2 regions of the Halomonas sp. Ps84H-12 genome follow, and region 1 is predicted to be linked to the other one. Evidence: predicted binding sites of a transcription regulator. Region 1 holds the regulator's gene; the other holds the start of a gene.

Region 1 (7,671 bases):
CCGCATTAGAGAGAATTCGCCCAGCGGGAATAGCACCATTTTCCAGCGCCCAGCGAAATTTGGGTAGCCACTCATCGGCCTTTTCACCCTCTACGGCGGCTAGGGCGCGAGCCACGCGCTCAAAGGTCGCTGCGACATCTTGATCCACCGGTTGGCCATGACGATCTTTTAACCGATATTTGGCATCCCAGATTTCCCTAGATGGAGCCTGCATAGGGACTTCACTGGATGTCTTCATCGCCTTGGCTGCGGTACTCATGTTCACGAAACTCCTTCACGATGGGTAGCGATAGCGCTAAAAAACGGGCCGATTATACGTGGCATCGTAGGGGAGTATAGCCCCGACTTTCTACTATATGGGCCGTTTTTTGACGTTAACAGCACTAGATATAGAAAAATCAGCACCTTACCCTTTTGCTTATTCCCAACACGCTATAGGCTTAAGGTTTTCGATGACGATACGACCTATGAACTTCCTGAAAACATCAACTTTCGCCGTCACCGCCATGCTGCTTGTCACAGCTCCCCTTTCATTGGCCGCTACATTTAATGTGGAATCAGTGGCTACCCATGGGCACTGGCAATCCATGGCGCTGACCCTAGGAGAAGAGCGCCACTTTCGTGCTGTGGAGACCCACAGCTACTCCGATGCCACGCTAAGCATAAATGCTACTCAAGGAGTCTGTGATTTACCGTGGCTGGAGATGCGCGTCACCCTAGCGCAGCAGCAGGGAGAGAGCCGCGCGGTGAATCTGGTACCCACTCGGCTGCGGATTGGTGACAACCCGATTGTCGATACCATGGCGGAGTTTATTACCGAGCGGGGCGATGACGGCTTTTATGCCCATTTTTATTTGAGCGATATGGAGACGCTGATCGCTGAGATGCAGTCGGGCGAGCAGCTGTTTTTAGGATTTGACCAGGGAGAGCAGGAACCGTGGTACATGACCTTTAGTTTGGAAGGTGCTGGCAACGCCATTCAACGCATGCAGTCGCTGTGTAGCGGCGCCTCTCTCACAGAGGCACCTGCTCCTCCGGGTTAAGCGCACGCTCTTCCGCAACCTCTACTCGATTACGGCCGCTGTGCTTGGCTTGATACATAGCGGCATCGGCCCGGGCCATCAGCGTTTTACAGCTGTCAGTAGCGAATGATGCTTCGACACGAAGATAGCCTCGAGATATCTCTTTACCCCTTGACCTGTTGCTTCAGCAACAGCTCAACGCGTCGGTTGGCAGCTCGCCCTTCCGCAGTAGCATTACTTTCCATGGGTTGGGTGTCGGCATAGCCGACGGCCCGCATACGTGAAATGGCAATACCTTGCCGCTCTAACTGGCGTACCACTGCGATGGCTCGTCCCACTGAGAGCTCCCAGTTAGACGGAAACCGAGCGGTCGCGATCGGCACGTTATCGGTGTGGCCTTCAACAGAAATTTGACCTTCAAAGGACTGCAGCACCGAGGAGAGCCGTTCTAACACAGCTTGCCCCTGGGGCGTTAGCACATCATTGCCACTGGGGAATAAAAGGCTATCGTCAATACGTAGCGTAACGCCCTCTTGCCCCTGGGAGACACTCACTCCAGGGATATCAAGCCCTGCCATTTGGGGATGTAAGCCATCGTGGCGGGGAAGTATTCCTGTGGCTAGGCTAGCCAATGGCAGTGACGTAACGGCATTCGAGGGATCCATGATACTGCTTTCACTCCCTTCGCCACCGCCGGATGGCGTAAGCGCCAACAGCAGTACAAACAGGGTAATCAGCAGCGTCAATACATCCAGGTAACTGGTCAGCCAGCTCTCGTCACTCTCCCCCACTTCGGCGGGAAGCTCCAAAGCATGCCGTGAGTCGCGGTCGAGCATGGCGCTACCCTTTTAATGCGGAACCCATATCGGGCCGAGGCTTAACGTTCGAGTCACGAATTTCGTCGTGGTAATTCGCTACGAAGGAGTTAAGCGTCTCTTCAATAAACGATGGCAGACGGCGCTTGGTAATTAGCGAAATGCCTTCCAGCACCATGTTCATAGTGATAAGGCGCTCTTCCGTACGCCGCTCTAGCTTCACGGCAATCGGTTTAAACACCAAATTGGCCAACAGGATGCCATAGAAAGTAGTCAACAGCGCCACTGCCATCCGGGGCCCAATTACTTCCAGGTCACCCGCATCCATCACTTCGAGCATGTTGACCAAGCCTACCAAAGTACCAATCATGCCAAAGGCCGGTGCATAGGTGGCCATGGTGCGGAAAATTTGGGCTTCAGCATGCTCGCGGGCTTTCAGCCGCGCAATACGCCAGCGCAGCATGTCGAAGATTTCATCCTCTTTTGTATTCGCAATGACCAGTTGAATACCGGTGCGCAAAAACGGATTACGGGTATGTTCCAGTTCTTTCTCAACCGCTCTAACATCCCCCTTAAACCAAAGGCGCGACATGGAAACCAACTCATTGATGTCATCTCGCACATAGGTGTTTTCACGGCGGAAAACTAAACCAACCAGACGCACCACACGCAGCACTTCTTTCAGCGGATAGCTGATAAACGTGGCCGCCAGCGTGCCAGTGACCACAATGGCAAGCCCCGGTAAGTTAATAAAGCTCTCGGGAGACTCTGCGGTAAAAAATAAAACGCTTACCAACAACAGCATGCTGGCAAATATACCGATCAGCGTAGATGGATTCATCAACGGCTCCTCGCCGGTTATGGTTAGTGAGTGAGAGGATTAATTAGTCTCATGTAGGCGAGCACGCAGCCGACTCACCGCCTGGCTGTGAAGCTGTGAAACCCGTGATTCGGTGACACCGAGCACAGCGCCCACTTCTTTTAGATTCATCTCTTCTTGGTAATACAGCGCCATTAGCAGCTTCTCGCGCTCGGGCAGTGCTTCAATGGCGTCGATCAGCGTTTGCCGCTGCTGTTCATCCAATAATTGTTCAAACGGCTGTCGGTGAGTGTCGTCCCCCGCAGGCTCGCCGCCATCCGCAATGAGCTCTTCGAACGGCAATAATTTCCCGCTATTGGTATCGTTGAGCAGTTGCTGGTAATCACTTAGCGGCATCTCCAGTTCACGGGCAATCTCCCCCTCTTCCGGGGGGCGCCCCAGCTGCTGCTCTAAACGACGCACAGCATCATCTACCGCCCGTGCCGAGCGGCGTACGCTGCGGGGCAGCCAGTCACGAGTGCGCAGCTCGTCCATCATCGCGCCACGGATGCGCTGGCTTGCAAAGGTAGCAAATGTTGCTCCTTGGGCAGCATCAAAGCGCCCTAATGCCTCTAACAAGCCCACCATACCCGCCTGGATCAGATCATCCAGCTCAATACTCGCGGGCAACCTTACCTGCAGCGTTAAGGCCTGACGTCTCACCAGTGGCATGTATTGAGTTAACAGCTCACTCTGTTTGATCCTGCCTTGTGCTGTATACATCCTCGTGCCTCGCGGCTTAACAACCTTTACTGATAGTTCACGATCACTTGTAACCCCTGTACTCGCACAGGGCGTTGCCCTGGCTGCAGCGTAAACCGAAAGTACAGCGGTGCGCTCGCCAACATTCCCGATAGAGCGGTCGTGCTACCGCGCATGCCTGATAGTGCAACACAGCGTTCAGGATGACATAGCCAAGCGTGCACAGGCGTTCCCGGCGGTGACTCAAAGCGCCATTGAATTCGCGACAGCACAGCATTACGCAGCGAGACGCCCGCTGGCGGGGTTATCGCCTGACTGCTGCTGGTACGGTCGCTCATTGCTACCATCACACTAGGCACTTGGCTGCTCCAACTGCCGGTTGCGGCCTGCGTATTCAACGCGAAAAACCATAACCCTGCTACTAGCCCTAAACAGCCCATTTTTCTTACTGTTAACAACTTTGCAGGTTTTATCAACGCCTCAATAGCCATCTGCTTAGCGTTACTTACCCAACTCGCCAAACTCTGCATAACTCTCCCCTTGAGCGACACATGCACCCTGGCCCGCCGCTAGCGCGCCAGCAGCAGAAGCTCAATATCTAAATAACGAGCGGAAGCATTGCCCAAATTATCCAGCAACCCCCGGCGCGGCAGGTGGGGTTCATGAAGGGCTAGAAGACGCTGCGGACCACCATGCTCGCGTAATTGGCGCAACACTCGGTACATGGTGGCAAAGGCGTCAGCATCACTGTTTACCCATAGCGCCCAGCGAGTGTAACGCTCGGCTAAGTCAGTCAGCGAGGCGCTGTCAGGCATGACAATATGAATATCCCAATCCTGTGGGTCACCTGCCCATTGCCTCCCAAGGGCCGACCATTGCCCCAGCCGACCTCGCACTTTGTCCACCTGCGCTGCGCCAGCATGAGGTAAGCCTACTACCACTAACGTTTTTTTCGGTCTTGGAGGCGCCACGGTGGCAGGCTCGGCAGCAGCAGCTACCGTCGGTGCCATGGCCTCCTGGGTATACGCGGCGGCTTTCTCTTCGTTAACGGGTGCGGCAGGCACTGCCTCGTCACTTTCCATGTTATGGCCGACTTCATCAGCACCGCGCTGCTGGCGCTGTAAATCGGCCCATTTGCGCAGGCCAGCCGCCTGATCCTGGCCACTCATACCACGCCCTCACGACTGACGCTACCTAGCTGACGAATGGCATCGCGCGCCATCAGAACGTGTACTAATGCATCAAGCAGTGCCGTATCACGCCGCTTGCGCTGGGTTCCTAACAAGCGCAGCAAATCGGCTCGCAGGGCCTGAGCGTCCTCATCGTCAACGATATCTAGATGGCCAGCTACTGCAGCCGCGCCGCTGGCCATCAGCAGGCGCAGCTCGCTGCTGACATCACCCCCATCGGCCTCTTTAAGCTGCTGCCAAGCACGCTTGGTGAGCGATGCCAGTCCGTCACTCTGCAGTTGAGTGATTAAAAGCGTTAACACATCGCTGCCCAAACGTGCAGGCGTTAGCCAGTAGCGGCGCACGATTCGCTTAGTGCTTTCAGGGTCGCTTACCTCACCGACCCACGCCAATACGGGGTTACCTGATACGTCCTGCGCTTCAACATAGGCGCTGGAAAGCTGCATGCTTTGCCCGCGGAAACGGATGCCCACGCTATGGGTTAAGGTGCTTTCTTGGAACAGGGAACGCAGGGTATAGCGCTCGCCCTGGCAGTATACCCGCTGGCTCGCGGGCACCATGCTGACCCACGTCAGATGCTGAGCGTTTAGCCAAGCCAGCGCCTCAGCGTCTGGCAGGGTAGGCAGCAGATGAACCGCAACATCTCCTGCACAACGCACCAAACGTGGCTGCCAGCCCGCTAGCTGACGGTGCTGAAGGCGAGTCAGTGCCAGCCAAGCACCTTGCTCATTCAAGGCAACATCTGGCATCGACCAGTCACAACCTCGCTCGTTGCGGCGGGGCGACCAAACCACCCCTAACGCGTCACGAGTGGTGGAGGCTCCGGCTAACAGCTCATCTAGGCGCTGGTCTTGTATCACCCCCGGCAGCGCTGCGATGTCCCAGGCGGCTTCCAAGCGGTGAAAATCGACGACACGCTGACGCAAGCGGGTTAACACCGAGGAGAGCCTGCGCCCCTGCCCTAACACATCCCGCGACCAGCGTGGCAAGCTGAGTGGGGCTGTTTCAGCACGCGCGCTACTCGAAACGTTGGCCGACAGTGCTTGATCAATCAGTGCGGGTGGTGTCGCGACCACCATATCTTCTGGCACCTGCTGGCCATAGGAGCCAAACAGCACCCTCATACCGTGGCGCATGACGATGTCTAATACCGGCGCAAGCCGCCCAGCTTCGTCTTGCTTCGTGATGATACAGTCGTCTAACTCGGCACCTGCAGCTCTCGCCGCTTGGCGGTAGCGCAATACGACTTCTTCTAGCGTTTCCGGCTGACTGGCGGCGTTGAGCAACAGCACCAGACGCACGGTGGACTTCCCACCCTGTAAATGGGCGATCTGTTCAATCACCCGCTGATCCCGCTGGCTCATCCCCACGGTATCAATAATCACCCACTGCTTACCTTGTAGCCGACCAACCAATTCATCAATCGGCTGTTCAGCGTCTAGGGCATACATGGGCGTATCCAAGAGCCGTGCATAAATGCGCAGCTGCTCATGAGCGCCGATACGGAAGCTATCGGTGGTCACTAGCGCCACTGGGCGAGTGCCGTGGCGCATCACAAAGCGTGCCGCAAGCTTCGCAGTAGTGGTCGTTTTACCCACCCCAGTGGGGCCAACCAATGCGACGATGCCCGTTTGATCAAAGAAGCTCTCTTCGTGCTGCAGCACGTTAAGCCGTGCCATTAACTGCTCACGCAGCCAGTTAAGCGGCGCGTCGTTAGTAGCCTCGAGCGCGCTCAACTCATCTGGCAATGCTTCCAGCACCTCTTCGCTCAGCTCTGTACTGAAGCCAACCCGGGCCATCAACTGCCGTAGGTGCTCGTAGGCGGTGTCTGCACCGCTTTGAGTCGTTGGCAACGGCTGGCGGCGGGCCAGTAGTTCGCGCATATCTTGCATTTCCCGAAGCAGACGCTCACTCATCGCCTCTAGGGGGTCTGGTTGCTTTGGCAGTAAAAAGACAGGCGCTGGCGCGGGGCTAGCCTTCGGCTCCTCCGCTGGCGTCGTCGGCGACGGGTCGAACTGGTCAACGGCGTCATCCGCCATGGCGAGAATTTCAACGCCGCCTTCGGTGCGACGGTTGGCGACAATAAGTGCATCATCACCTAACACTTCGCGCACTTGGCGCATTACGTCGCGGCTATTTGCTCCGACAAAACGTCTAACGCTCATGTTTCACCTGTTGCCAAAACGTAAAAGGCTATTACCGCTCGAAGTGTGGCCATTAGCGACCACCCACCAGCGTGGTAACGCGCAGGGTGCGGTCGTCGGGAATTTCCGCTTGAGACATCACCACTAAGTGGCGCATGCGGCGGCGCAGGAAGCGCGACAACACGGCCCGTAGCGAGTGCTGAACCACCAGCACAGGCGCTTCACCACTGCCTTCATGTTTCTCTAACGCTTGCTGCGCTTGATTCATCAAGGTATCCGCCAGCCCTGGCTCCATCGCACCATTGCCGTTCATTGCTTGCAACAAGACTTGCTCTAACTGCGCATCCAGCCCCATCACATGCAGCGTATCTTGGCCCGCGAACCACTGCTGGGTAATGGCCCTGCCCAGCGCAATACGCACCAGAGCCGTTAGCTCGTTGGGATCTTTCTGCTGACCCGCATGCTCTGCCAAGGTGTCCAGCACGGTACGCATATCACGAATCGAGACATCCTCATCCAGTAGGTTCTGCAAAATGCGCTGCAGCACGGTGAGGGAGATGGACTTCGGCACTACTTCTTCGACCAGCGATTTTTGATCTTCGCCCAACTTGTCCAGCAGCTTTTGAACCTCCTGGCGGCCCAGCAGTTCAGGCGAGTGGCGGTGCAGCAGATGGTTAAGGTGCGTGGCGATGACCGTACTGGCATCCACGACCGTGTACCCGTATACCTGAGCATGCTCCCGTTGGTTAGCGTCAATCCATACTGCTGGCAAGCCAAAGGCAGGGTCTTGGGTCGGTGTACCCTGAAGCTCCCCCGAGACCTGACCAGGATCAATGGCTAGCCATTTACCGGCCTGCGCCTCAGCGCGGCCAATTTCCGCTCCCTTCATGGAGAGCACATAGGTATTGGGTGGTAGTTCTAAGTTATCGCGAATGTGCA
Region 2 (7,671 bases), on a different contig from region 1:
GGATATTGATGCTAACCGCATCGCACAGCTTAGCCGTGGTGAGATCCCTATTTTCGAGCCAGGCCTGAGCCAGCTGGTAGCGCATAACGTTGCCGCTGGGCGTTTGCGATTTACCACAGATACCGCGCAGGCGGTAACCGAAAGCGACACGCTGTTTATCGCGGTGGGCACCCCGCCAGACGAAGATGGCAGCGCTGATCTGCAGTACGTATTAAGCGTCGCGGAAAGTATCGGCCAGCACATGCAGGGCTATAAGCTGGTGGTGGATAAATCGACGGTGCCGGTAGGCACGGCCGAGCGTGTGAGCGACACCATCAGCCGCGTGCTACAGCAGCGTAAGGTTGAACACCCTTTTGATGTGTGCTCCAACCCTGAGTTTATGAAAGAAGGCGCTGCCATTGATGACTTCACCCGCGGCGCTCGCATTATCGTAGGCACCGAGAGCGAGCGGGTAAAAGAGCGTATGAAAGCCTGCTACGCGCCCTATAACCGCAACCACGACAAGCTCATGTTTATGAGCGTGCGAGCGGCAGAGCTGACGAAATATGCCGCCAACGCCATGTTGGCGACCAAAATTAGCTTCATGAACGAGATGGCGAATTTAGCGGAGCGCTTAGAGGTTGATATTGAAGATGTGCGCCGGGGTATCGGAAGTGACCCGCGTATTGGCTACCATTTTATTTACCCTGGTTGTGGTTATGGCGGCTCCTGTTTCCCCAAAGACGTACACGCCCTTGAGCAAGCCGCTTTGCAATTAGGTTACACGCCGGAATTATTAAAAGCCGTAGAAGCCGTTAATCAGCGCCAAAAACAAACGCTTTACACAAAACTGCAAGAGAGCCTCGGTAACTTAGAGGGGAAAGTGATTGCTATTTGGGGGCTAGCATTTAAGCCCGGCACCGATGATATGCGCGAAGCGCCCAGCCGAGCACTGATGGAAGCCCTGTGGGCAGCAGGCGCAAAGGTGCAAGCGTTCGACCCGGAAGCGATGGGAGAGTGCCGAAGGCTTTATGGCGAGCGTGACGACCTGATGCTCGCAGGCGATCGCATACAGGCAGTAAAAGGTGCAGATGCACTGGTCATCTGTACAGAGTGGAAAGAGTTTCGCACCGTTGACTTCACTTGGTTAGCCAGCCAGCTAAACAATAAATTAGTGGTAGATGGGCGTAATTTATACGCGCCCAGCGCGTTGAGTGAGGCGGGTGTTTGCTATGTGGGTGTCGGTAGAAAGTCTTAATAAACAGAAGTTTATAGCTTTGGTTTGCTGTTTCTGGTAAATGAGTAAGCCCAAGGCTAATAAATTTGTTAAAGTTAATAGGCTCAATGCCGAATAAATAACTAATTAGCTAACTTGAATAATGGCTGCCGCAAAATCGGTAAGACGGCCGCACAACGCGAAAAAGGGACGGTACGCATGGCTTCCATTTCATCACTTGGTATCGGTTCAGGGCTGGACCTCAACGGCTTGCTAGATCAGTTGCAAGAAGCTGAGCGTGGCAAACTTGCGCCCATCGAGCAGCAACTGGAAACCCAGCAAACCAAAATCTCTGCCTATGGGCAGCTACAAACGGCCCTTTCTGCCTTTCAGGACGCAGCGGATGCTCTCAACGACAGCACACTGTATGAGAGCCTCTCGACCAACGTTAGCGGTGAAGCATTCACTGCCACGGCAGATGGCGAAGCGCAGCCCGGTAGCTATAACGTATCCGTCACTCAGTTAGCCACATCGGGCACCCTGGCAACCGCAGGCGTGCCGGATTCAACTACTGCCCTGACCACAGAAGCGACCACGCTGACCCTCAATTTTGCAGGCGCTGAGCAAGCTGACGTTGAGGTAGACATTGCTGCCAACAGCACGCTTGAAGAAGTACGCGATGCCATTAACGCGAAAGAAGATAGTGGTGTCTCTGCCTCTATTATCTTTGATGGTGAAAATTACCGGCTAGCGCTCAATTCCACGCAAACCGGTGAAGACGCGTCTATTTCAGGCATAACGCTAGGGGCGGAATTTGGCGGGCAGTTGGAATCAGAGTTTACGCAAGCAGGCCAAGATGCGAAATTGAATGTTAACGGTGTGGCCATCACTAGCCCTACCAACCAAGTAGAAGGTGCCATTCAAGGAGTCACACTGAACCTTCAGGAAGAGGGAGATAGCACCGTTTCAGTAGAGCAAAACACCCTAGCAGTGCGCGAAGCGATTACTGGCTTTGTAGATGCCTACAACGACCTAAAAGGCACCATTGGCGAACTCACCAGCTTTAATGCGGAAACCGGTGCCGCCGGTGAGCTGCTGGGTGACAGTGCGGTACGCACGGTGGAGTCTCGTTTACGCAGCGTGTTGGGTGGAGGTATCGAAGGCCAGTTCTCCATGCTGACGGATATCGGCATTTCACTACAGCGCGATGGCACGCTCGAAGTTGATAGCGGCAAGCTAGATGATGCCATTGCCAATAATCAGGATGCGCTCTCTGCCTTTTTTGCAGGTGCTGCCGATAACGAAGGCATGGCAGGCCAAGTGAACCAAACCATCGAGCAGTTGCTAGGCACTAATGGTACGGTATCCGGCGCGATTTCTGGTGCTGAAAACCGCGTTGAGTCGCTGGGCGAGCGTTACACGCGCATGGAGCAATCCATCGAGCAGACCATTTCTCGCTACCGCACTCAGTTTGGCCAGTTGGATAGCATGATTGCCCAAATGAACCAAACCAGCAGCTACCTCACCCAGCAGTTTGATGCGTTAGGTGCACAGCTAGGCCGAAAATAATACCAACTTTGTTTAGCTATCTCCAAAGCGCCTGCGCTAAGCAGGCGTTTTTATTGGGGTAATGGGGTATTCGGAGTTAGGTGATAAAAAAGACCTAAAGTTAGCCGTTGTTCCGTCGATAAGAATGCTATTAAATCCAGTCGAAACGCCACTGTTGGCGCACTGTATCAATGACTGTGGGTTTAGCCTTTTGCATCGAGGAACATCTGCATGGCGACAATAACCTCTCTAGGCGTCGGCTCTGGCCTGGATCTCACCGGCTTGTTGGATCAGCTTCAAGAAGCGGAGCGGGGCAAACTCGCGCCGATTACCCGCCAAAAAGAGCAACAGCAGGATAAGATTTCTGCCTACGGCCAGCTGCAAACATCGCTAAACAGCTTTCAAGATGCTGTAGCGAAACTCAACGACCCTAAGCTCTACCAAAGCCTTTCCGCCAACGTGCGGGGCGATGCCATTAAAGCCACCACCACCGCCAGCGCGCTGCCCGGCAGCTACCGGGTAGAGGTGTCGCAGTTGGCCACCTCTGGCACCTTGGCATCTAACCGCATCACGGGTGAAAAAAACGCCGCGCTAGACCTGCAAGGGGCCACGGCCATACGGCTCAATTTTGGCGGCGCGGATTCGGTCGATATTGCCATTGCCCCCAACAGCAGCCTGGAAGCCATTCGTAACGCCATTAACGCCCACAAGGATGCCGGTGTTAACGCCACCATCATCAACGATGGGGAAGGCTACCGCCTGGCGCTCAGCTCCAAGGCTACAGGTGCGGATGCTTCGATTGAAGGCTTCAGCTTTGTAGATACCAGCCAGGCCCCCGCGGCAACAGTAGCAGGGCCGTTTAGTGAAGATGCCGCCACCAAGCGTTCTGGCGAAAATGCCGCGCTCACGGTCAATGGCATTGCCATCAGCAGTGCCAAAAACCAGATCGAAGGCGCTATTCAAGGGGTTACGCTCAACCTGGCCGAGTTGAGTATTGCCGAAGGTGAAACGGCCACCAGTACCATTAGCGTCGAGCGCGACACCCTCAAGCAGCGCGAAGCCATCAACGACTTCGTGAAAGCGTTCAACGACCTGAAAGGCACCATTGCCAAACTCACCAGCTTTACCGGCGACAGCGAAACCGCAGGCGAGCTGGTCGGCGACAGCACCGTGCGCACCATTGAAAGCCGCTTACGCAACGTGTTGACCGGTGGCGTGGAAGGTGGCGAGCTAGGCACCCTGAACCAGTTAGGCATTACCCTGCAGCGCGACGGTAAGCTGGCAGTGGATGACGACAAGCTATCCGACCTGGTAGCCAATAACCCCCAGGCGCTGAGCGACTTCTTCGCGGGTGATAAAAAAGAGAACGGCCTGGCTGGCAAGCTGTCCACGACAATCGACCAAATGCTCAGCAACAATGGTGTGGTCAAGCTGGCCATTAGTGGCGCAGAAAACCGTATTAAAAGCCTGGGCGAGCGCTTCGAGCGCATGGAAAAATCCATTGAAGGCACCATTGCCCGCTACCGCACCCAGTTCAGCCAGCTAGATGGCATGATTGCTCAAATGAACAGCATGAGCTCCTACCTAACCCAGCAGTTTGAAGCGCTAGATGCTCAGCTAGGCCGTAAAAAGTAGCCAACGTCACGGTAGCCAATAACGCCAAAAGCGGCCTCAACGGGCGATAAAGTGAACCGCTCAGAAAGAGGCCGCTTGGCGAAATAAAATACCTACCTTGTGAAATAAGTAGAAAATCTGCACAGCTATCAAACGCTAACAAGGTAATCTGTGTTTAGGTGGCACCGCCGACAATACTGTTGTGCACGACTTCTCACCAATTCAAGAACGCTCTTTGGTAAGGTGTATGTACCAATAGAGGAGCCATCATGAGCGATCAAGATGACCGTCACCGCGCTGACCATGACAGCCCATGGAAAATGGCGTTAGAGGCATATTTTAAAGAATTTCTAGAATTGCTGTTTCCGACGATAAACCAGCACGTTGATTGGTCAAAAGGCTACAGCTTCCTTGATAAAGAATTGCAACAGATTACGGTTGGTGCCGAAAGCGGCCGACGTTACGCCGACAAACTGATCAAAGTCTATGCCAAAGACGGTAGCGAGACCTGGGTGCTGATTCACGTTGAAGTGCAGGGTGAGCCCGAAGTTGAATTTTCCGAGCGGATGTTTACCTATCAGTATCGCTTGCGGGATCGCTACGGAATGGAGGTGGTCAGTCTTGCGGTACTGGCAGATACCCGTAAAAGCTTCCGCCCCACAACGTTTCATTACGAGCGCTGGGGGGTGTGAACTGACCTTTACCTTTCCTATGGCTAAACTAATAGATTGGGAAGGCCGCTGGGCAGAGCTAGAAACCAGCGACAACGTTTTTGCGCTGGTAGTGATGGCTCAGATCCAGGCTAAACGTGTGAAAAATAGCGCGACGCGAAAAGACACCAAAGTAGCCCTCATTAGGCTTTTATATGAGCGTGGCTACAACCGCGAACAAATTTTACGGCTATTTAACATTATTGACTGGATGATCCAGTTACCAAAACGCCTAGACCCTGATTTTGCGCAAGCGGTTTATGCGATACAGGAGGAAAAACACATGCCTTACGTGAACACCATTGAGCGCTTAGGTATTGAAAAAGGCCGCCAGGAAGGCCGCCAAGAAGGCCGGCAAGAAGGTCGTCAGGAAGCCGAACAGCGGGCATTAGAGGGCAAGCGTAACGCAGCGCGCAAGTTGATTGCTTTAACAGAAATGAGCGACCAGCTCATTGCCGAGATTGAAGAACTCCCCTTGGAAGAAGTAGCGAAACTCCGCGCCGAAACCAAGCACTGAATTCACTACAAGTCCTATCCTGACAAACCCCTTGGGGCACTCATAAGGCTGCCCTCACAGAGTCTCAGTCAAAAGTGGAAGCCAGTCAAAAGTAGAAGCCAGCTAAATAGAGAGAGTCAGTCTAAAGTGGGAGGCCGCTTCAGCGGGCGACGGGTTTTAGCACCATTCTTAATATGCCCCATGCGATTGCAGGGCACAACAACAAAGCAACCTAACCCCTTACAACTACTCCCCCTCTCGGTACATGGCCGCCAAACTCTCTTCTGTGATGGGCTTACGCTGAGCATCCAAAATTTTCCCACCCAGCGCCGCTACCTCGTGGGTGAAGGTGATTAAATCTTCCGGGTTGCGCGACACCTTCCGCGTGTTCAAAAAGCGGATCAAGATCGACACCCCCTGCACCGGCGTATGCTCCCTCTCTTTATGCTCTTTATGTAGCGGCGGCAGTTTACCGGGCGAGGTAGCGCTAGCCAGCATAATCGGGTAGCCCTGCGGCCCTGGCGGAAGGTGGAAGGCGCCTAGCTCCGCCTCGTAAAAGGCGTTTTTCTCGGTGAGCATCTCCCCCAGCGCTTGGTTAATGGCTTGGCTGGGCGCATCAAACATCACAAACAAACACTGCTGGGTTGGCCTTTTGCTTTGCTTGCTAGAGGTTTTAGGTTGGCTTTTGTAGCTGGGAGTATCCGCCTGCTCTGCTAGGGGAGTGGAGGCTTGCGTGGAGGAAAGCTCAGCCTTACTTGGTGCAATCACCACCTTGTAAAACAGCACAACGCTTATTAGCCCTAGCACAACAGCGATGCCAGCCAGTAGCAAAGGTAGGTAGGTGGTTGACATGGGTATTTCCTATCGAATATGCAAGTGGAGATACAATACGCGTTCGCGCACAAAAATACAGCGCCTCACCCGAATGGCTTAGCTCTGCCTGTGGTTCTGCTCACTAAAAGTTACATAAATTTTTACTATCCACCCTAAAGATTCTCTTCACCAGGTCGTTAATCTATACAACGGCACACAACGTGGCCGAAAAGCGGGCCTGACGGCCAGTTCACACGCAAGGAGTATCACCATGTCCGTGATCAATACCAACATCACCTCGATGATCGGTCAGCAAAACTTGAATAAGTCGCAGAATGCTCTGACCACTTCTATGGAACGTCTGTCTTCCGGCCTGCGTATCAACAGTGCCAAAGATGATGCAGCGGGTCAGGCGATCGCCAACCGTATGACTTCCCAGATTACGGGTCTCATGCAGGCGCAGCGTAATGCCAACGACGGTATTTCCGTGGCACAAACCGCTGAAGGCGCACTGAACCAAGTGAACGACAACCTGCAGCGCATCCGTGAGTTGGCAGTCCAGGCAGAAAACGGCACCAACAGTCAAGACGACTTGGACTCTATCCAAAACGAAATCAATCAGCGCCTGTCAGAAATCAACCGTATTTCAGAAGAAACCGACTTTAACGGCACCAAAGTACTGCAGTCTGATAACGGCTTGAAAATCCAAGTGGGCGCCAATGATGGCGAAGTGATTGAAGTTGCTCTGAAAGAAATTAATGCTAAAACGCTGGGCTTGGAAGGCTTCAATGTCACAGGCGCAGGTGCTGTGGCGAATGCAGCTGCTACACAAGACACCTTGACATTGGCAGGCGCTACTCGAGTAGGAAACACTAACGAATTCGTGATTGCCGAAGCCAACGCTCAAGTAAGCTCTGCTAACCTGTTCAACAATCTGCAGGATGGCGATACGGTTAGTGCCGTGACGGTACCTAATACGCCGGCAACCGTGTCCTCTGCGCTGGCGTTGGCCGATGATGGCCAGACCATAACTACAGGTGGCGTTACGTATACAGCGGATAGCGGCAACTGGACCTACGGTTCCACCTTTAATGGTGAAGGCGCAGATTCTTCTGTATCTGCGCTTCGTAATGCCATGGACGTGACGTTGGGCAATGATCCTAAGTCGGCAACCGTTACCATTGGTACAGAGTCTGTTGATGTCCTTATTGACGATCAAGGCAATATTACCGGATCTAATGGTGAATCGCTTTACCTAGATACCACCGGTAACTTGGCGATTACCGACCAAGCAA

Evidence for each region. Region 1 encodes FliA, which starts transcription of late flagellar genes. Its sites were predicted from a motif close to CTAAAGTTNNNNNNNNNNCNGCCGATA; they were not measured.
Region 2: a site for FliA is predicted at 1,306-1,332, ahead of fliD (flagellar filament capping protein FliD). Genes of this name have one in related genera too.

Annotation. Positions count from the first base shown of each region.
Region 1 is NZ_JAMXSJ010000006.1:90,884-98,554, forward strand. Features, by position in the region: gene NH344_RS04685 (adenosylcobalamin-dependent ribonucleoside-diphosphate reductase) at 1-259, opposite strand, end outside; gene NH344_RS04690 (hypothetical protein) at 453-1,043, shown strand; gene NH344_RS04695 (OmpA family protein) at 1,187-1,858, opposite strand; gene NH344_RS04700 (MotA/TolQ/ExbB proton channel family protein) at 1,863-2,678, opposite strand; gene NH344_RS04705 (RNA polymerase sigma factor FliA) at 2,718-3,419, opposite strand; gene NH344_RS04710 (flagellar protein FlhE) at 3,446-3,796, opposite strand; gene NH344_RS04715 (hypothetical protein) at 3,968-4,567, opposite strand; gene flhF (flagellar biosynthesis protein FlhF) at 4,564-6,753, opposite strand; gene flhA (flagellar biosynthesis protein FlhA) at 6,806-7,671, opposite strand, start outside.
Region 2 is NZ_JAMXSJ010000043.1:5,324-12,994, reverse strand. Features, by position in the region: gene NH344_RS16155 (UDP-glucose/GDP-mannose dehydrogenase family protein) at 1-1,237, shown strand, start outside; gene fliD (flagellar filament capping protein FliD) at 1,415-2,764, shown strand; gene fliD (flagellar filament capping protein FliD) at 2,975-4,378, shown strand; gene NH344_RS16140 (hypothetical protein) at 4,627-5,049, shown strand; gene NH344_RS16135 (hypothetical protein) at 5,069-5,584, shown strand; gene NH344_RS16130 (cell division protein ZipA C-terminal FtsZ-binding domain-containing protein) at 5,810-6,415, opposite strand; gene NH344_RS18395 (flagellin) at 6,648-7,671, shown strand, end outside.